Regions from separate parts of the Weizmannia agrestimuris genome, predicted to be linked through region 1. Evidence: a T-box and tRNA genes for the amino acid it is inferred to sense, from the RefSeq annotation. Region 1 holds a T-box; the other regions hold tRNA genes.

Region 1 (6,796 bases):
ACGGCCCGACTCCCAAATGAAAAATTTCATAAACTGATTAACCGGGGGCTTTTGGCTGTTTATTTGTCAGATGAAAAGGTGAAGAAGCAGCGGAGCGTTCAGAAATTGTCGCGGAAAATGATCAAATTTGCCGGCTCGATCAGTTTATTCTTTTATTTTAACGGAAAAATGTACCGCGCCATCAAAAACATGATCCCGGCCAGCCTGGCAAAAACAATAGTAAAATGAGCCGGCTGGTGGCAACGGGAAAGGGCAGATTTTATCGGCCCCTTTGTTGCCGTTTTTAGAAAAGGCGGATGGTTGTCTGGTTGAGGAAACCGGAGCAATGTGGCTTTTTCCGGCCGGACTTTTTGCATCATTCAAGAGCCGGCCGTGTTCATATACGATTAAAAAAGGCGGGCTTTCGTACCCGGCCCCGTTGTTACCGTTTTTCAAAGGCAATGAGAAAAGGCGTGCTTTTCGTACCCGGCCCTTTTGTTATCGCTTTTTGAATGGCATGAAAAAAGGCGGGCTTTGCATAATCCAGAACCCGGTCAGATTCATATGCGATTGAAAAAGGCAGCTGTTCGTAGCCGGCGCATATGTTATCGCTTTTGGGAATGACATGAAAAAGCCAGGTTCCCGTTATGTTTTGAATCCGAACCAATCGATCCTTCGTTATCGTTTTTCAATAGCAATAAGAAAAGGCGGATGGTTTGCCTGGTTGAGAAATTCATACCGGAGCACATGCGCCTTTTTCTGATCGAGCTGTTTTACATAATCCAGGAGCCGGTCACGTTCATACGCGCCGCCTTCATGGCCGTGGTAAACCACAACTGCGATGATCCCGCCGGTTTCAAGCATGGAAAAAATCTGCTCGAGTGCGGCAATGGTTGACTCCGGCCGGGTAATGACCGTTTTGTCGCTGTCCGGCAAATAGCCCAAATTGAAAACCGCTCCGCTGATCTTGCCATGCAGCGCTGCCGGGATGCATTCGCTGGCATGTTCATGGCCGGTGCAGAAAAGTTCGGCGCGCGTAACGAGGCCTTCTTTCTCCAGGCGTTCCTTTGTCCGCCTCACCGCTTCCGGCTGGATATCAAAAGCAAACACTTTTCCACCTTCTCCAACCCGTTTGGCGAGAAATACAGTATCATGCCCGTTCCCGGCTGTTGCGTCAATGGCAAAACCGCCGCTCTTTACAGCTTTTTCTAAAAGTAAATGAGCAAATGAGAGAACAGGAAGCATATTCATCTTTGCAGCATCTCCATTTATTGATTGGTCTACAGGCGAAAGTTGAACGCCTGTTTTTTTACTGTGAAAAGGCAAATGTGCCCCATGTAAATCATATTTTTCAGCGCTTTCCATTCGAATACCGGAATGGACACGGCAAAATCGTTCTTATTCTTCAGACATACAGGCTCGCGCCCCAAAATGGTAAAAAACCGTCTTTATGCAGCGCACTCCTTTTGCATTTTACCATGAACGGGTGCGGGTGCAAAGGCGGCTCGGATTCTAAATCGAGCTGTCGGGAAGAAACTCCCAATGCGCTGGGGAAACATTTTTTCTGCACGGGGCATTATACAAATGAAGCCTGCACGCTTCAAAGCATAAAGGGGGGAATCGTGATGGCCACACGGGAAGCAGTCGAAAATTGTATCAACCGTTGCGAGCAAGCCGTTCAATCGGCGCGTGAGCAATTTGCGGAAGGCAACCGCCAGGAAAACTACGGCTATTATGATTTTTCGGAACCGTTAACAGAGCTGGAAGAAGCCTATAATGAACTTTGCAAATTGGCGATCAGTGCCAACTCCCAGCAGCGTGAGCGCCTCCACCGTATGCGCCTTGTGATTCAGCAGCTGCAAAACGAGATGATTTTACAGGAACATGAACCGACCATGTAATTGGAAAAACGTAAGCCGGAAACTTGCTGGGGCAAAATGCTCAATAAGCAAATGGGGAAAACGGAAAAGCCAGGCAAGTAACCCAGCGAAAAATCCGGCGGGAACAACGGGAATATGGGAGCAGTTTCGGCACGTTAAAATTAGGAAAAACAACAAGAAAAGCCGGCCGGATTCATGAAAGCGGGATAGGGCACGGGCCTTATCCCGCTTTTAATGCAAATGTTGGATCAAGTAGAGGACGGGGAATTGCCATAATATTTATATTTTGCAAGAATGCTTGTAACTGTCGGGAAAAACCCCTACAATTTCCTTTGATCGATTCATTAGCAGGGGGGCATTCATTTTGCCAAAAACTGTGTGGCTGCTTGTCATTGGCATGGCTGTCAACATGACTGGCGCTTCTTTTTTATGGCCGTTAAATTCAATCTATATCCACGATCATCTCGGTAAATCGCTGTTTATCGCCGGGCTTGTGCTCATGCTGAATAATTTTACAAGCGTCATCGGCAGTCTTTTGGGTGGATATTTGCATGATAAAATCGGAGGTTACCGTTCCGTAATACTGGGTGGCTTGATCTCTGCCGCGGCGCTTGCCGGCTTGACATGGAACCACGCTTGGCCGGATTATGTATTTTTCCTCGGTGCCATCGGGCTCGGTTCCGGCATGATCGGCCCGGCGATCCTTGCAATGGCGGGCGCGGCTTGGAAAGGCGGAGGGAGAAAAGCGTTCAATGCCATCTATGTCGCCAACAACATCGGGGTTGCACTCGGTGCCGCGCTGGGCGGTGTGATTGCTTCCTATTCCATTGACCTTATTTTTGCAGCGAATCTTGCACTTTTTCTTGTTTTTATGGCGATTGCTATCTTCGGCTACCGGAATATTGCCGAAAAACATGCCGGATATGCGGGAACAGCCGCTGCTTCTGCCAAACGTGCAGGACGGGCGCAAGTGGCATCACTCATCCTGTTATGCTTTGCTTATTTCCTGGCATGGACGGCGTACACGCAATGGACGGCCACGATTTCCACTTATACGCAGACGCTTCATATATCGCTGAACAAATACAGCTTTCTTTGGACATTGAATGGCGCGATCATCGTGCTCGGCCAGCCGCTCCTTTTGCCGTTTTTAAAGCGGTTCTTGCCGGAAGTCAAACAGCAAATTGTTGTTGGGACGGCCATTTTTATGCTGTCATTCGCTGTCGTTGCCTTTGCCGGGCATTTTGCCGGTTTTTTAGTGGCAATGGGCATTTTAACGGTTGGGGAAATGCTTGTCTGGCCGGCCGTGCCCGCCGTTGCCAATACACTTTCGCCGAAAGGGCGGGAAGGGTTTTACCAGGGCATCATCAACAGTGTCGCAACATGCGGCAGAATGATTGGCCCTGTTGTTGGCGGGTTTGTCGCAGATGCATTCGGCATGAAGGCATTGTTCGGGTTGCTCATTATTTTTCTCGCTATTTCCCTTTTATTGGCCTTGTTATATGACCGCCCACTCGTGGAAAAATCACATTCTGGGGCAACAGGAAAATAATATTGAAACTGGGAATGAATTTCTGTAAAATAGGTTATAAATTGAATAAACGATAGAAGAACGTTGACAAGGAGTAGTAACGGCGGCGCTGAAACAAGAGAATTGGCGGAAGGTGCAAGCCAATCAGAGAGCCCCGTGAACTCGCCTTTGAGTTGCAAATATGACCCGTTTTAGTATTTGCCGTATTCCGCGTTAAGGACTTAAAGTGAGTGCTTGCACTAATTTGGGTGGTACCGCGGGAGAACCCTCTCGTCCCTTTTTCTTGGGATGGGAGGTTTTTTGCGTCCTATATTGTCAATGTCGATACATAAAAAAGGAGGAGTCTGTCATGAGTTTTGACCACCGGAAAATCGAAAAGAAATGGCAGCAGTACTGGGAAGAGCATCACACGTTCCGTACCGGTGAAGACGAAAATAAACCGAAATTTTATTGCCTGGATATGTTTCCGTATCCGTCGGGGGCAGGCCTTCACGTCGGGCACCCGGAAGGCTATACGGCGACCGACATCGTGTCGCGGACGAAACGGATGCAAGGATATAATGTCCTCCATCCGATGGGGTGGGATGCATTCGGGCTTCCGGCTGAGCAGTATGCGATTGATACCGGCAATGATCCGGCTGTTTTCACGATTCAAAATATCAATACGTTCCGCCGCCAGATGAAATCGATCGGGTTTTCTTATGATTGGGATAGGGAAATCAACACATCTGATCCGGAATATTATAAATGGACGCAGTGGATTTTTCTGCAGCTGTGGAAAAAGGGACTGGCTTATATTGATGAAGTGCCAGTCAACTGGTGCCCTGCGCTCGGAACCGTGCTGGCAAACGAAGAAGTCATTGACGGCAAGAGCGAACGCGGCGGGCATCCGGTCATCCGCAAACCGATGCGCCAGTGGATGTTGAAAATTACCGCCTATGCAGACCGCCTTCTTGAAGACCTTGAGGAGCTGGATTGGCCGGAAAACATTAAGGATATGCAGCGCAACTGGATTGGCCGTTCGGAAGGGGCGGAAGTGACATTCCAGGTTGAAGGCACAAATGAAACGTTTACCGTTTTCACGACCCGCCCGGATACGCTGTTCGGGGCGACCTATGCCGTGCTTGCGCCGGAACACCCGCTTGTGGATAAAATCAAAACAGATGAGCAGGCCGATGCAGTTCAGGCTTACATTGCCGAGGTGCAATTAAAAAGCGACCTTGAACGGACGGACCTTGCGAAAGACAAAACCGGCGTATTTACGGGGGCGTATGCCGTGAACCCGGCGAACGGCGAAAAAATGCCAATCTGGATTGCCGATTATGTATTAATGAGCTACGGGACAGGCGCAATCATGGCGGTGCCGGCCCATGACGAACGCGACTATGAATTTGCCCGCAAATTCGATTTGCCGATTAAAGAAGTCGTCGCAGGCGGCAACGTTGAAAAAGAAGCCTATACCGGTGACGGCGAACACGTCCATTCCGGATTTTTAAACGGGCTGGATAAACAGGCAGCGATTAAACGCATGATCGAGTGGCTCGAAGAAAAAGGGATCGGACAGAAGAAAGTGACATACCGCCTGCGTGACTGGCTGTTCAGCCGCCAACGTTACTGGGGCGAGCCGATCCCGGTTATCCACTGGGAAGACGGGACCATAACGGCCGTGCCGGAAGAAGAGCTGCCACTCATGCTTCCGAAAATGAAGGAAATCAAACCGAGCGGAACAGGTGAATCACCGCTTGCGAATGTGGAAGACTGGGTCAATGTTGTCGATCCGAAAACAGGGAAAAAAGGCCGGCGCGAAACAAACACAATGCCGCAATGGGCGGGAAGCTGCTGGTACTTCCTCCGTTTCATCGATCCGAAAAATCATAAAGCGATTGCCGATCCGGAAAAGCTGAAAAAATGGCTGCCGGTTGACCTGTACATCGGCGGAACCGAGCATGCGGTGCTGCACTTGCTGTATGCCCGTTTCTGGCATAAATTTTTGTACGATATCGGGGTGGTGTCAACGAAAGAACCATTCCAAAGATTGTTCAACCAAGGCATGATCCTGGGCGCGAACCATGAAAAGATGAGCAAATCGCGCGGCAATGTCGTTAATCCGGATGACATTCTTGAGTCACACGGGGCCGATACGCTCCGGCTGTACGAAATGTTCATGGGCCCTTTGGATGCATCGATCCCGTGGTCGACGAACGGCCTTGACGGTTCCCGCCGCTTCCTTGACCGGATTTGGCGCCTGTTTGTGAATGAAGACGGCAGCCTGTCAGAAAAAATCCAGGACAAGGCCAATCCGGCACTGGAAAAAACGTATCATCTGACGGTCAAAAAAGTGACAGAAGATATCGATGCCCTTCATTTTAACACGGCCATTTCGCAATTAATGGTGTTTATCAACGATGCCTATAAAGTGGAAGTGATACCGAAAACGTATGTGGAAGGCTTCGTCAAACTGCTGTCGCCGTTTTGCCCGCATATTGCCGAAGAACTGTGGGAAAAACTTGGCCACAGCGGGACGATCACATATGAAGCATGGCCTGCTTTTGATGCTTCAAAACTCATCGAAAATGAAGTGGAAATTGTCCTTCAGGTAAATGGCAAAGTGCGCAACAAAGTAAAGATCGACCGCAATATGAGCCGCGAGGACATGGAAAAACTCGCGCTTGCGGATGAAAAAATCAAGGAATTTACGGAAGGAAAAACGATTCGCAAAATCATTGCCGTACCGGGCAAACTCGTCAACATTGTGGCAAACTGATGGATTTCCGGAAAACGGGGTTTTACGGTGAAATGGCCGTAAGCCCCGTTTTTTATGCGTGAAATTCATAATTTGTTTGTGAAATGGCAAACTAGGACTATCAACCACAAAAAAGGGGAAAAAAGATGGTTCTTTTATTTTCACTTTTGGCAGGGGCAGGGCTGGCCTATTTGTCCCGCGCGCTGTTTGAGGCAGAAAAAATGAAATCATTGCTGCTTTACTTATGGCTATACTACTGGACAATCAATTTTTTAAGGATACTGGAAATGAACCTGCACTTTGTTCATGATCACCATACCCCGATTTTTTATATTTCCAGACAGCTTGTGTTGTTTGAGGTGCCCCTTTTGTTTCTGCTGTATTTGCACGTGTTTCACCTGTCACGGACGTCGGGCTGGAAAACATTGGCTGCAGTGTGCTTTTTCCTTGTTTTTACAGGTTATGTCGCCATCCTCCATTTTTTGCAAATTTTGTATACCTACGGATGGTCATGGCGGTATGTCCTTGCTTTCTTCTTCACTGATCTTGCGGTTTTACACGTAGGCGATGCGCTCTATAGATGGTTGGACAGGAAAAAGGAGGTACACCGGCATGCTTCCGAAAAAATTTGACGAGAATGAAATCTTTACCCTTGCCGCTTTG
Region 2 (6,796 bases), on a different contig from region 1:
ACCCCTTTAATGTTAATGCCGATCATGCTGTTCCATTCGTCCGTTTTTAATGCGGAAAGCGGGGAATCCGGCATAATGCCGGCGTTCAGGAAAATCACATCTACACCGCCGAAAGCATCTTTGGCAAGCCGGACAAGATCCCGGGAATCTTCCGGTTTGGTCACATCTGTTACCCGGTAAACCGCCTGGTCGCCATTCGATTTGATGAAACCCTATTCAGATGTATTTGAAAGCCATATTGAAAACAGCGTTGAGTCCTGGAGTAAGCCGTGAAACTACCGTATTCACGCAATATTTTTCTTGTGTAAACAGTAAAATGCACAATTTCTGCACAAATGCCGGGTATCTTTAAAAGAAAGGATAAGCGACAAGGGGGACGTAAGATCATGAAAAAAGTATTAGCAGGCATTTTTTCTCTCGCAATTCTCTTTTCTTTAGGGGCATGCGGCAACAGTGAAACAAAATCTGCGGATAGCAAAAGCGCGGATTCCCATTCACACATGGAAATGAATCATTCCGGCTCGAGCGAAGTACCAAAAGGAATGAAAAAAGAAAGCAACCCAAAATATAAAACAGGCAGCCAGGTTGTCATCCACGCTGACCATATGGAAGGGATGAATGGCGCGAAAGCAACTGTAAAAGCTGCATACGCCACAACCGTTTATGCGGTGAATTATAAGCCCGTAACAGGCGGAGCTGAAGTAAAAAACCATAAATGGGTTGTTCAGGAAGAAATTAAAGGGGCGGGGAATAAAGCGTTAAAGCCAGGAACAAAAGTGACATTGGAAGCAAATCATATGGAAGGCATGAAAGGGGCATCTGCTGAAATTGTTTCGTCAAAGAAAACAACAGTCTATATGGTGGATTACACGCCGGCGAATGGCGGAGAAAAGGTAACCAATCATAAATGGGTAACAGAAGATGAACTTTCCGCCAAGTAATTTTAAATAGGATTAAAAGGGGCTCTTCAGGCAGCCCCTTTTTTGCCGTGTTCAACGTTAAATTTCATTTTTCACCATACCCACTTATATCCAACGCCCCAAACCGTCTGCAAATGGCTGTCAACCGGGAATCCCGCATTTCTTAATTTATCCCGTACATTGCGGATATGAGAGTCAATGGTCCGGTCTTCTGTTTCCACTTCATATCCCCAGATAGAAGTTAATAATTGCTCGCGGGAGAAAACCTGATTCGGATGCTGCAGAAACAGCCCAAGCATCGCAAACTCTTTCGGTGTCACGCTGACAGGCTGATTCTGGCAGAATACTTGAAAAGATACCGGATCCCATTTTAATCCGTTTTTTTCAATGGTTTCATTCTGATTTTGGTTGGAACGCCGTAAGACTGCATCAATTCTGGCGAGAAGTTCTTTTTCGTCAAAAGGTTTGGATATATAATCATCAGCACCGATTTTCAGCCCTTTGACAACATCCGGTTTATCTGTACGCGCCGTTAGCATGATCACCGGCACCTGGCTCATTTTCCGGATCTGTCTGCAAACTTCCCAGCCGTCCGTTTCCGGCATCATGATATCCAGAAGAATAAGATCGTAAGTTTCCTCCTGAATATACCTGATTGCCTCCGGTCCCCGTGTTACCTTGTCGCAGGCATATCCTGCCGGTTCCAAATACAACGCAAGCAAATCCAGCATCCTTTCTTCATCATCTACGAGCAGCAGCTTCTTCAATGATATCTCCTCCTTGAAACCGGATTTCCATAGTGGTCCCAATACCTTCCCGGCTGTCAGCGTGAATATGCCAATTGTGAGCCTCTACAATTTCTTTTACAATCGCAAGGCCTAACCCCGTACCGCCGAAAGACCTTGATCTGGACTTATCAACCCGGTAAAATCTTTCAAAAATATAGGGAAGATCCTCTTCGGGTATCCCTTTTCCATGATCCTGCACAATGAGTTTCCATGCTCCATCTGCTTTTTTTACGGTAAGAAAGATATTCGTATGTGGCTCTGAATATTTATAAGCGTTATCCAGCAGGTTGATGACGACTTGTTCAAAACGGACCGGGTCTGCAATCAGCTGGATGGAAGGATGACACTTCACTGTCAGGATGATCCTTTTGTTTTGGAAAGCCGGGCTTAATTTATGTTCAATTTGCTTTAGCATTTGAAACAGCGGGAAGTTTTGCTTTTGGATTTGAAATGAATTCCGGTCCATTTTCGCCAAATCAAACAGATTTTGAATCATATCTGACAATTTCGCGGCTTCTTCATAAATAATATTTAAATAGGTTTCGTTATCCGCACAGTTGTTTTTCCGCGCAATATCTGCATAACCTTTGATGTAAGTTAATGGCGTGCGGAGTTCATGAGAAATGGAAGCCAAAAATTCGCTTCTTTCCTCGCGAAGATGGTTCCACTCGCGGGCCAACGTGCGGATCGATTCAGCAAGCTGTCCGAGTTCATCTTTACTGTAAACCGGGATTTCAACAGATAAGTCACCTTTCGCAATTTTCTTTGTCGCTACTTTCATATTAATCAGCGGCCTCGCCAGAATGCGGGATAAAAGGATGATCAAAATCAGCGTAATGCCGAATGCGAGAAGGCCGGCGATCCAGAAGTGGTGGTTCATTTGTGAGATCAGCTGCTGAACTTGTTTTGTATCCTTAAACATGTAGACATAGCCGTTTTTAAACGGGCTGACGGATGCAATGTACTTTTCATCTTCCCAATGCTTTTCTATGATTTTTCCCTTGTGTGTGATTTTGCCAACGGGCTTTGAAATGATGTTTCGCATTCCCCGGTCGAGCGGGCGTGAAGCAATGATGGATTTTTTATTGCCATTTAATACAATCACGATGAGATCGGATTTGGATTCCAATACAGCAACACGGTGGATGGAATCCGGGTCATTGTATTGTTCCAGCACATCCCGGTGGCTGTTGCTTCTCACTAAAAGCGAATTGAATTCATCTTTTACACGCTCTTTGACTATATTTTGGTGCAAAAAGTAAATCACGAATCCTTCCAAATCAATCATAATCACAAAGAAAATCAAGCCAATTTTAAAAGAAATATGATTTAAATGCTTCAGCTTCGTCACCCCCGCCCGTTTGGAATTCTCTGCAAAAAATTAACTTGCTTTTGAGGATGTGTTGACCCGGACATAGGTTTGCCCGTCTTTTCCCGGTATGACAGTCACTTTTTCCCCAATATTATAGCACCGGTAATATTTCATATTATGTGGCGTAATCACCTTCATCACGCTTCCATCCGCCAACTTGATTTTCGATTTACAGCGGCTCACGCCTTTGATGTCCGCAGTGCAGTCTGTATCCGTCAGTACTTTTCCGGTTGTTTTTGTGCCGAGCTTTCCGGATACTAAGTTGACAGCATAGAGATTATTTTTGCCGTTTTGCTGGACGTTGATTTTGGCTTCCACTTGTTTTTCGCTCAGCCCGGGGTCTTTGTTAGGGCTGGCATCTTTCCCCTGGCTGGTTTTGCTTTGGCAGCTTGCAAGAATGAGTATGCAACTCAAAATGGCTGCCAATCCTGCCAATCTTTTGCTCATGCTTTTCATCTCCTGTAACTTTATAATTTGCCGTCTGCAAAAAATGATCAAAGATAGTATAAATCATAAATTTGAAGAAAGTATGCATATTCGTGTGCTTTTATAAAAGATATAAGGGGTTGTGAACAAAACGTGAAGAGGGGGCGTTCCTCGAAAATCTCCACATTTTCTGCACAAGAAAATTTTACGATTGATACAAAGAAGGGGGAAGTACAAATGGAATGGTTAAATGCTTTGCTGTTTCTTGCATGCCCGCTCATGATGATCTTCATGATGTTAGGGGGACATGGCCATGGAGGCGGGCACGGAAAAAAAGCCCATCTGGAACATAGCCATGGGATGCATAAGAGGATTCAGAAGTTGGAAGAGGAAAATCAAAGATTGAAAAAAAGGCTGGATGCATTTGATAAATATGATCAGAAGAAAACATCATGAAGATAAAGTGGCAGGAGAAAAATGATCCTGCCTTTTTAGTTAAGCGAGGAATGCAGGAAATACAGCCATGACCATTGTCAAAAATGCGCCGAAGCATGCTTGCGCTGTGCGGAAGCTTGCCGGAAAATGGCCTGACACAAAGCCGGTTCCCTTATCAAAAAGGGAACCGGTTTTTGGCAAAATCAATAAAACGGGAATGATGTGTTTAAGTTTAAGCGAACGGAAGAAAATAAAAATTGGATCGCCGGTTTAAATCAAGGTAAAAACAAATTTTTCTCATGGCGCTCCTAACATCATGAAATGGATGGCCGGCAGAAAACAATTCGATGTATTTGTTTTATATTTCTTGGTCTCCGGAACAATGCGGCAGGAAATTTAATATCAAAATAAAAAAGCAAGGATCCCAGCCATAAACTGAAATCCTTGCTTTTTGTGATGCGGATGAAGGGACTTGAACCCATACGGTGTTTCCACCACTAGAACCTGAATCTAGCGCGTCTGCCGATTCCGCCACATCCGCATTGTTTTGTTTTTGTTCGCCTCATCAGCGACAAATTTATTATATAATGCCCGGTAGAAAAAAGCAATACCTTTTTTAAAATTTTTTTGGATCCCTGGAAAGCTTGTTAAAAAAGGAGCCGTGCATGCACGGCTCCTTTTTGGGAAATAGTTTACGCAGCCATTTCAACGCTTTTTTGTCTGTCTCTTGTAAAAGCACTCACGGCAAAGGTTACAATCAAGTTCAAAACCATGGCGATGATCCCGGTATTTAAGTCTTTGACTGCTTGCGGCATAAACGGCAACAGCGTCGCAACCGTCTGATTCGTGATCGTCACATAGGAAACGACAAGTTCGCCCGCAACAATTCCAGCAAATGCGCCTGCTTTTGAAATCGGGTTATTTTTCATAAAGCTGAATACGATCGCCGGGAAAAATTGCGTAACCATGCTGTACCCCATCAACAGCAGGGCAACAATGGTTTGCCCGCCGTTAAATGTGAAGTAGAGGGCAATTAAAGATACGACCGGAACCAAATATTTGGCAACATTGGCCACTTGTGTTTCATTGGCGGTCGGTTTAAATACTTTAAACAAGTTTTTCGAAATCATTGTGGATGCGCTCATCAACAGCAGCGACCCCGGTACCAGCGCACATAACAGACCGGCAGCGCCGATGACACCGACAAACCAGTGCGGAAAGCTTTTAATAGAAAGAACCAGCAGCGCATTATCCGTTGCTGCTCCTTCAAGTGCAGGCTTTACAGTCAGAATCGCTGCAAAACCGGCAAAGAAAACGAACAGCAGGATCAACTGATACAGCGGAAAAATCACCGCATTGCGGCGGAATGTCTTTTCATTTTTCGCCGTAAAGGAAGCGGCAAAAGAATGCGGCCACGTGTAAAAACCAAGTGCCGTCAACAAAACGGTCGAAATGAACCAATACACGCTCATCCCTTGGTGCGGGAGCGCAAGAAAGCCGGGTTTTGCCTGGTCAATGGCATGAAACATATCTGAAAAGCCGCCAAAATAATGAACAGGGAGATAAATTCCGAGAAAAACGACGACGGCCAAAACCAATGCATCTTTCATGACGGATGTCCAGGCTGTTCCGTGTACGCCTGAAATCGTGGTGTAAATGGTTACCGCAATCACGCCGATCCAGATGGCGACGCCGGAAGAAATCGAGCCGTAAGAAGCAATGCTGACGATACTGCCGAGCCCTTTTAACTGCAAAACAAGGTACGGGATCATGGCAATGATGCCGATAATCGAAACAAGGACACCGAGTTCGGGACTATTGTATTTTTTCGCGAAAAAGTCGGATTGGGACAACAGCTTATGTTCTTTTGCATAACGCCAAATGGCCGGAAGCAGCCAATAGGAAAGAACATAAGCCAATGAGCCGTACCAGAGTATATAAAGCGTCGGCCCCCCTTTGCCGTAAGCCCATCCGCTGCCGCCGAGAAAAGTGAAAGTCGTGTAAATTTCACCGGCGCTTAGCAAGAATACAAACAATGTTCCAAAACTTCTGCCGCCGGTTGCCCACTGTTCAAGGTTCATTTGCTTGCCCCGGCGCGCCCGGATGCCGAGATAGAGTGACACCAGCAAAAAGATGAGGATAACAAGAAGTGCGCTGTTCATTCGGCATCCCCCCTTTGGTTTTTCGGATCGGTTTTATAGATAATGAACATTACAACCGTCGATAAAACAACCCACAACACGGTCCAGAACATGATAAAAGGCATTCCGAGAATCATCGGATTGGTACGGTTTGCAAAAAACATGCCAATGATTAAAGCAAGAAATGGGAGTGATGCAAGGACGAATTTCATTTGAAAACCTCACTTTTTTTAGTGTAAAAGGCCAACCGGTGAAAAAGCGGCTGATCCTTTTCAGGCAGTTAACGTCAGGCTGGCGGAGACGAACGCTTTCACCCCGTAAGGCAATACATCCTCATCCACAGTAAAGCGGGCGTGATGGTGGGGATAAACGATGCCTTTGTCCGCATTTCCGGCTCCAATAAAAAAGAATGTGCCGGGTGCCTTTTGCTGGAATCCGGAAAAATCTTCCCCGCCCATGGTTGGAACGCCGTCTTGAATGGCATCTTCACCAAACGTCTCAACCAGTACTTCACGCAGCTTTGCCGTGACTTCCGGATCGTTAATAACGGGACGATAACCTTTCACGTATTGAAAATCATAAGTCGCCCCGTGCGCTTCTGTTACGCCTTTCACGACGCGTTCCATCAGCCGGATCACTTCTTCCTGCAACGCCGGCTTAAACGTCCGGACGGTGCCGCTGATGAAAACCGAACCGGGAATGACGTTATGCGCA
Region 3 (6,796 bases), on a different contig from region 1:
AATTTCATCAAGCAAAAATACGCCCTGCTTTCTCAATAACTCCGACAGTTGATTCATATCAATTTTATTTTTTTTCAGTACGACTTTGTTAATTTTTCCTTTATCGATAATCACCGTTTTATCCCCGATAAGGAATTTTTCCAGTTTATCATAGCGATAAATGAGGATGTCAAAAATGATTTTAATGATGACCTAAACAGAAAGCATCACAAGAATGTAGTACCATTTTACACTTGGGTCATAAAGGCCGTTGCCGACGATTTCAGACAGCATTATGCTCCAGATGAAGTCGATTGGCGTAAGGTTTGAAATGCTTTTGGCGCCGGTACATTTTAGACAAAAAATGAGCGCAAGAAAGCCCATAATCAATTTTAATAAGTCCATGCCAATTTGCATCGCTAACCCCCTCCTTTAAAAGGTCCGGTTTTCTCTCGATTGTTCACTTTTACGGGGCTTTCCAACGATTGATCCAGTTATGCATACTGCTTCAACAAGCAGTCTATTTTCCATTTCGCCAACTTCATGAAGTTTGGATACCAATGCTCTTTCTGCTGCTTCTATTGGGAAGCTTGTACCCGAAACACCCAACGCCCATGGGTCCGATCATACGAGCACTGTTTTTCATTGCATTTTCCCTTAATTTCAGTATCATAAACGAACGTTCTCATCATTGGGATACACCGGACAGGTTAGGCAAATCATTTTGTTTTGGGAATCTGTTATTTTACAATAGATCTATCTTCACGAGTAGAAGGAAAGGAAGCGGACAATGGGTAGTCAAAAAAAGTTGAATGACGTTGCATTTTCGGTTTTAGATTTGATCCCCGTTTTATCTGGAAAGACACCGGCAGATTCGTTTAAAAATAGCCTAAGCCTCGCACAGCATGTTGAAAATTGGGGCTACAAACGATACTGGCTCGCGGAGCACCATAATATGGTGGGAGTAGCCAGCTCTGCAACGGCTGTTTTAGTCGGGTATATAGCGGCAGGGACGAAAACCATCCGTGTCGGGTCTGGCGGTGTGATGCTTCCAAATCATGCACCGCTTGTCGTGGCTGAGCAGTTTGGAACACTGGGTTCCATCTATCCAGGCAGAATTGATCTCGGCCTTGGCCGTGCGCCGGGTACAGACCAATTGACAGCTGCGGCGCTCAGAAGGAATTTAAGGGGCGGGGAAATGGATTTTCCGGATAATGTCCAAGAACTGATGAACTATTTTCTCTCGGATAAAGAACGCAGGACGTATGCACGGGCCGTCGTGGCAGAAGGGGTGGATGTTCCGGTTTGGCTTCTTGGGTCAAGTACATACAGTGCCACACTTGCTGCCAGGCTCGGCCTGCCGTTTTCGTTTGCAAGCCATTTTGCACCAGCGCAATTGTTTGATGCTTTATACCTTTATCGGGAGAACTTCAAACCGTCCAAGTATTTGCAAAAGCCATATGTGATTGCGTGTGTGAATGGCGTAGCAGCTGACACAGATGCAGAAGCAGAAAGGATCGCAACAAGCCTGTACCAGTTTTTCCTCGGCGTTATCCGTGGAAAATCGCAGACGCTGCAGCCGCCTGTCGATAGCATGAACGGGATTTGGACTCCGTTTGAAAAAGAAGCGGCATTGCGTCAGCTTGAATATGCTTTTATCGGTTCAAAACAGACAATCAAAGAGAAAATGGAAGAATTTTTGGATGATACACAGGTCGATGAGTTGATGTTTGTATCGCATATTTACAACCATGAAGAGCGGCTGCGGTCTTATGAGATCCTAAGTGAACTGAAGGAAGATCATATGTGAATAGGGGAGCTGTTTTGCTTCCCTTTTTCACACAATGGTTATTGACATTTTTTACGATCTGGATATAATTATAAAAGTGACATAACAAACAGTTTTGTTTGAGATTCATAGGATCATGCCGGTGTGGCGGAATTGGCAGACGCGCACGACTCAAAATCGTGTTCCTTCGGGAGTGTCGGTTCGACCCCGACCACCGGTATCAAAAGATCACATTTCAGTTTTTCGGTAAAACGTTCCTTATAATCTAGTAAGGAGCGTTTTTTCATTTTCCGGAAGAAGTCACTCTCTTCAATCGGTGAAGGGCAGAAGGTAAGGGATGAATTTCGGTTTGCATTTACTAAAGGCTGCTTATTTGTTTTTTTCATTATTCAGTCGTAAAATAAAATAAAGAATTTAATAATAGCGAATCTAAACACAAATCACTATACTTATCAAGGCTATGAAGCATATCAGCTAGTTCCGGGCGTTCCAGATTTGTTCAGCAATCCCAATTCGCCGAAAACAAAGCATATAAGTGATATTCGTAGGCTTTGAAAACCGTTCAAGTGCGCTGATACATAACGAATTTCAGAGGAGATGGGTGAGAGTGAAGATCAGAGCTGCTGTACTACGGGAATCAGGTGCTGCTATGCCATATGCAGCAAGCAAACCGATTAAAATTGAAACATTGGAACTCGATGAACCGCAACAAGGAGAAGTGCTTGTCAAGATGAAGGCGGCCAGTTTGTGCCACTCGGATTTGTCTGTTATAAATGGCAGCAGACCCCGGCCTTTACCGATGGCTCTTGGGCATGAGGCTGCCGGTGAAGTGGTGAAAACCGGTGAAGGTGTGACGGATCTTGCGCCGGGTGACCATGTTGTTTGTGTGTTTGTACCAAGCTGTGGCGAATGCCTGCCGTGCAAGGAGGGACGCCCTGCATTATGCGAAACGGGTGCGGCTTCAAACGCGGCAGGTACTTTACCAGGAGGCGGCATCCGGCTGCATGCAAATGGTGAAGACATCATGCACCATCTCGGCGTATCCGCTTTTTCAGAATATGCTGTTGTGTCCCGTCGTTCTTTGATTAAAATTGAAAAAGACGTTCCGTTTGAAAAGCTTGCCCTTTTTGGATGCGCTGTCATTACGGGGGTCGGGGCAGTCGTGAATACAGCCCGGATTAAGTTGGGCAGCACAGTTGCGGTTGTCGGTTTGGGCGGCGTCGGATTAAGCGCATTAATCGGGGCTGTATCAGCAGGGGCGAGCCGTGTAGTAGCAGTAGATGTCAATGAAAATAAATTTGCGTTGGCAAAAAGGTTTGGAGCAACAGATGTATTTGATTCCAAAGATCCAGATGTTGTTGAGAAAATACGTGAAGCAACTGGCGGGGGACTGGATACTGTTTTTGAGACGGTAGGTGCAGTCCCGGCGATGGAAACGGCATACGCCATCACCAAGCGCGGTGGCACAACCGTTACGACAGGACTACCGGATCCAAAACATCATTTTTCTTTCCCTTATGTAACGCTGACGGCTGAGGAACGGACGCTAAAAGGTTCCTATATCGGTAGCTGTGTTCCAGAAAGGGATATTCCAAATTATATCCGGCTTTTTAAAAACGGCCGCTTGCCAGTGGATGAATTGGTAAGTGATGTCATTTCTTTGGATGAGATAAATGAGGGTTTCGACAAATTGGCTAAAGGGGATTCATCTAGAATCATGATTCGGTTCGACTAAAAGATGATTGCCAAAAAAGGTGCCCCGTGCCGATAAAGTGGCAGCCATGTTAAAACACAATAAAGAAGAGATCAAGCAACTAGAAATGAACTTAAGTATTTACATCAAGTCCGAGCACCCATTTGCATGATGACGACTTGGTACAGCAGATAACAGGGCTGGAATATTTTGTTCATTTTATAAAACGGCAAAAATTTTGATTTCCTGACTGAATCCAGCGATTCGCAAATGGTTTGAGGAGAAATATAGGATTCCGTCAGCATCCGCTTTGAGGAGGATGGCGGCAGGGTCGTATACGTGGTCTACAAAAGGCTTGGCGCCACGCAAAGTGCCAGGCCTTTTATTTACAATTTTTTCAATACAAATTATACTGAAAATACGACTTTATACATAAAAGAAGGATTACTTTCATGAATAAACCGGCATTTTTAAAACTAAGCATCTCCATGGTGATTTTTGGTTCAATCGGATTTTTCTCTAAGTATACGGGCCTGCCCGCACTGGAACTCGTTTTCGTCCGCTGTGTGAGTGCTTCAGCGATCTTAGCCGTTTACTGGCTTGCGACCGGCCAGTACAAAAAAGAGCGCTGGAGTATAAAAGAGATGCTCTTTATTTTAGGCGGAGGTGTTACGCTTGTCATCAACTGGCTTTTCTTGTTTTTGGCGTTTGAAAAAACTTCTGTCACCGCCGCGATTTCCATTTACAATACAGCTCCGCTCATTGTGCTTGTTGCAGGCTGGACGCTGTTCCGGGAAAAATTCCAATGGGGCGGACTGCTTGCCACTTTGGCGGCCTTTATCGGCACCATCATGATTACCGTAACAGCTTCCTCTGCGTTCAGCCACGTTCTCCTGGTTGGGTCGGTTTACGCATTTTGTGCGGCGATTTTTTATGCAGGTACAGTGATGATCGGCACAAGGATCAAACAGGCAAGTCCATACCTCGTCACGTTTCTGCAAACATTCATCGGGGTCATCATGCTGGCGCCTTTTGTCGACTTTTCAAAATACACTGGGCTCACTCCCGAAAACTGGACATTCAGCTTGCTGACAGGTGTCATCCATACCGGTATCGTGTATTTGCTGTTTTATGGCAGCATCCGATTTTTGCGCACGTCCGTCATCTCAGCCCTTTCTTATCTTGATCCGTGCGTTGCCATTTTGCTTGATATTTTCATCACTGGTTTCGCACCGTCCTATATGCAGGCAGCCGGCATCGCCATCATCTTTTTAGCTGTCTCCTATACAGTAAGAAAAAACAGCCAGGAAGACCCGGCAGCACAAAGACAAGTATAAATTGGCTTTCTTATCCGCAGTTTTATCTAGGAGATGGGAACGGTTATTTTTTTGCTGTTGGTTAGATTGTTTATGGCAGCAAAAATTCGGCAGCACTTTTTCATATGGCCGAGCTACACATCTGTTTTTGCCATCTCAACCGACGCCCGCAATCGCGGCACTTTTTCATATGGCCGAGCTGCACCATCATTTTACCGGTCACAATACATGTTCTTTATCCTCTGCAGCTCCGCTTCTTTCCCATTCTTTTAAAAGAGTGCGTTTATGGGACCCCGCATATTGCTGTTGCATTTCGCTTTCACGCCGTCCATTTGGGATACCTATTGATTGCCAAAAATAGAAGGCTTCCACTTTTTTTAATCTCTAAAAAATCTGCAAAAAGGGTTGACGAGCTGAATAAAAAATACTAATATAGAGATATTTAATTTTTGAAATGTTAGAAATCCATACAATATTAGCAACCGCTTCAATTAAGTTGAAGTTTCATTCAGCTAAAGAAAATGACAATTCAGGGAGGTATGACCGTTGAATCAGACGATCGGACATCAGTTGGACAGGCTGTCAGTAGGAAAAGTGCAAAAACGGGCAACCGCGGTAATTGGAATGGGATTATTTTTCGAGTTTTTTGAGTTATTTCTTGCAGGTGTGCTCTCCAGTGTATTAGGTGAAGAATTTCATGTCTCGGCTTCGCTCATGCCTTTGCTGCTGGGCTCCAGCTTTTTGGGGATGTTTATCGGGGCTATTTTCCTTTGCCATATTGCGGACCGTTACGGCAGAAAGCGGGCGTTTATGCTCAATATCGGCATTTATAGTCTTTTTACTATTTTCATTGCCTTTAGCCCGAATGTCGGCACGGTCATTTTTTTCCGGTTCCTGGCAGGAATGGGCCTGGGCGCGCAGCCGGCGTTATGTGATACATATTTAAGCGAATTGATTCCGTCGGTAAAACGCGGGAAATATATTGCCTGGGCGTATACGCTTGGTTTTCTCGCCGTTCCTGTTGAAGGATTTCTTTCCCGTGTCCTTGTACCTTTAAGCCCAATGGGATTGGATGGATGGAGATGGGTGTTCCTGCTTGGGGCGGCAGGGGGTGTTTTCGTCTTGATAGCGGCGCGGTCGCTTCCGGAGTCTCCGCGCTGGCTTGCCACAAAAGGAAGAATGCAGGAAGCAGTTGCATTACTGGAGAGATTTCAGGAAGGAAAGAAAGAGGCCGGGATGGTTTCAAAATTGCAATCTGAGCCTGCAGATCAAACGCCAAAGGGAAGTACTTTGAGTGCGGTCTTTCAAAAAAGATTATGGAAAAGTACGGTCATGCTTTACATTTTTCAAATTTTCCAAACGATTGGCTACTACGGCTTTGGGACGCTCGCACCGCTTGTACTCGCATCAAAGGGCTACACCGTCACGCATTCACTGGAGTATATTGCCTTGTCATTTATCGGCTACCCGCTCGGATCATTACTTTCTGTTCCGCTTATCGAAAAAATGGACCGTAAATGGCTGGTGTGCTTTTCCGCTGTTTGTATGGGTGTATTTGGCGTTTTATTTGGGATCGGCGGCTCGCCTTTTCTGGTCATTGTATTTGGATTTGCCTATACACTTTGCAGCAATATCTTTTCAAATGCTTTCCACGTACTGCAGGCGGAAATCTTTCCAACTGAAATCCGTGCGAGTGCTACCGGAATGGCATACAGCATCAGCCGCATTATGAGCGGCCTCATGCCGTTTATGCTGCTCCCGGTACTGGAAAATGAAGGTGCAACAGCGATGTTTATTATTGTTGCAATAGCAATGCTGATTGTCGTATTGGATATCGCACTACTGGCGCCAAAAACGACAGGACGTTCACTCGAAAATATAGAGAGTCTATCTGAACCGCAACTTTTTGGAAAAAACAGGGTTCACCTTTAAAATGAAAAAGAATATACAGGCAAGCAGAATATTGATGGCTGGAAAAGTGATCAGACATTTACCAAAAGAAAGCCTCATACAAAGGGG

The links. A T-box is a leader RNA that pairs with one kind of tRNA and senses whether it is charged. The one in region 1 lies ahead of leuS (leucine--tRNA ligase), so its partner is inferred to be a tRNA-Leu.
Region 2: it has a tRNA-Leu gene. The T-box ahead of leuS (leucine--tRNA ligase) is inferred to sense a tRNA for this amino acid. The anticodon was not compared.
Region 3: it has a tRNA-Leu gene. The T-box ahead of leuS (leucine--tRNA ligase) is inferred to sense a tRNA for this amino acid. The anticodon was not compared.

What each region holds. Positions count from the first base shown of each region.
Region 1 is NZ_CALPDC010000014.1:18,370-25,165, reverse strand. It holds gene tbcS (tetraprenyl-beta-curcumene synthase) at 1-228, shown strand, start outside; gene mnmM (tRNA 5-(aminomethyl)-2-thiouridylate-methyltransferase MnmM) at 658-1,230, opposite strand; gene NFR98_RS07685 (YtzC family protein) at 1,605-1,880, shown strand; gene NFR98_RS07680 (MDR family MFS transporter) at 2,224-3,411, shown strand; T-box leader at 3,466-3,671, shown strand; gene leuS (leucine--tRNA ligase) at 3,740-6,154, shown strand; gene NFR98_RS07670 (hypothetical protein) at 6,280-6,765, shown strand; gene NFR98_RS07665 (hypothetical protein) at 6,746-6,796, shown strand, end outside.
Region 2 is NZ_CALPDC010000046.1:2,314-9,109, reverse strand. It holds partial or broken gene NFR98_RS13390 (SDR family oxidoreductase) at 1-194, opposite strand, end outside; gene NFR98_RS13385 (YdhK family protein) at 387-941, shown strand; gene NFR98_RS13380 (response regulator transcription factor) at 1,013-1,687, opposite strand; gene NFR98_RS13375 (sensor histidine kinase) at 1,662-3,059, opposite strand; gene NFR98_RS13370 (hypothetical protein) at 3,090-3,527, opposite strand; gene NFR98_RS13365 (DUF2933 domain-containing protein) at 3,744-3,962, shown strand; partial or broken gene NFR98_RS13360 (four-helix bundle copper-binding protein) at 4,008-4,097, shown strand; tRNA gene NFR98_RS13355 (tRNA-Leu) at 4,399-4,482, opposite strand; gene NFR98_RS13350 (sodium:solute symporter family protein) at 4,634-6,103, opposite strand; gene NFR98_RS13345 (DUF3311 domain-containing protein) at 6,100-6,294, opposite strand; gene NFR98_RS13340 (M20 family metallopeptidase) at 6,355-6,796, opposite strand, start outside.
Region 3 is NZ_CALPDC010000070.1:881-7,676, forward strand. It holds gene NFR98_RS15140 (YetF domain-containing protein) at 1-189, opposite strand, end outside; gene NFR98_RS15145 (DUF421 domain-containing protein) at 193-396, opposite strand; gene NFR98_RS15150 (LLM class flavin-dependent oxidoreductase) at 770-1,789, shown strand; tRNA gene NFR98_RS15155 (tRNA-Leu) at 1,907-1,988, shown strand; gene NFR98_RS15160 (zinc-dependent alcohol dehydrogenase family protein) at 2,376-3,503, shown strand; gene NFR98_RS15165 (DMT family transporter) at 3,914-4,798, shown strand; gene NFR98_RS15170 (MFS transporter) at 5,324-6,709, shown strand.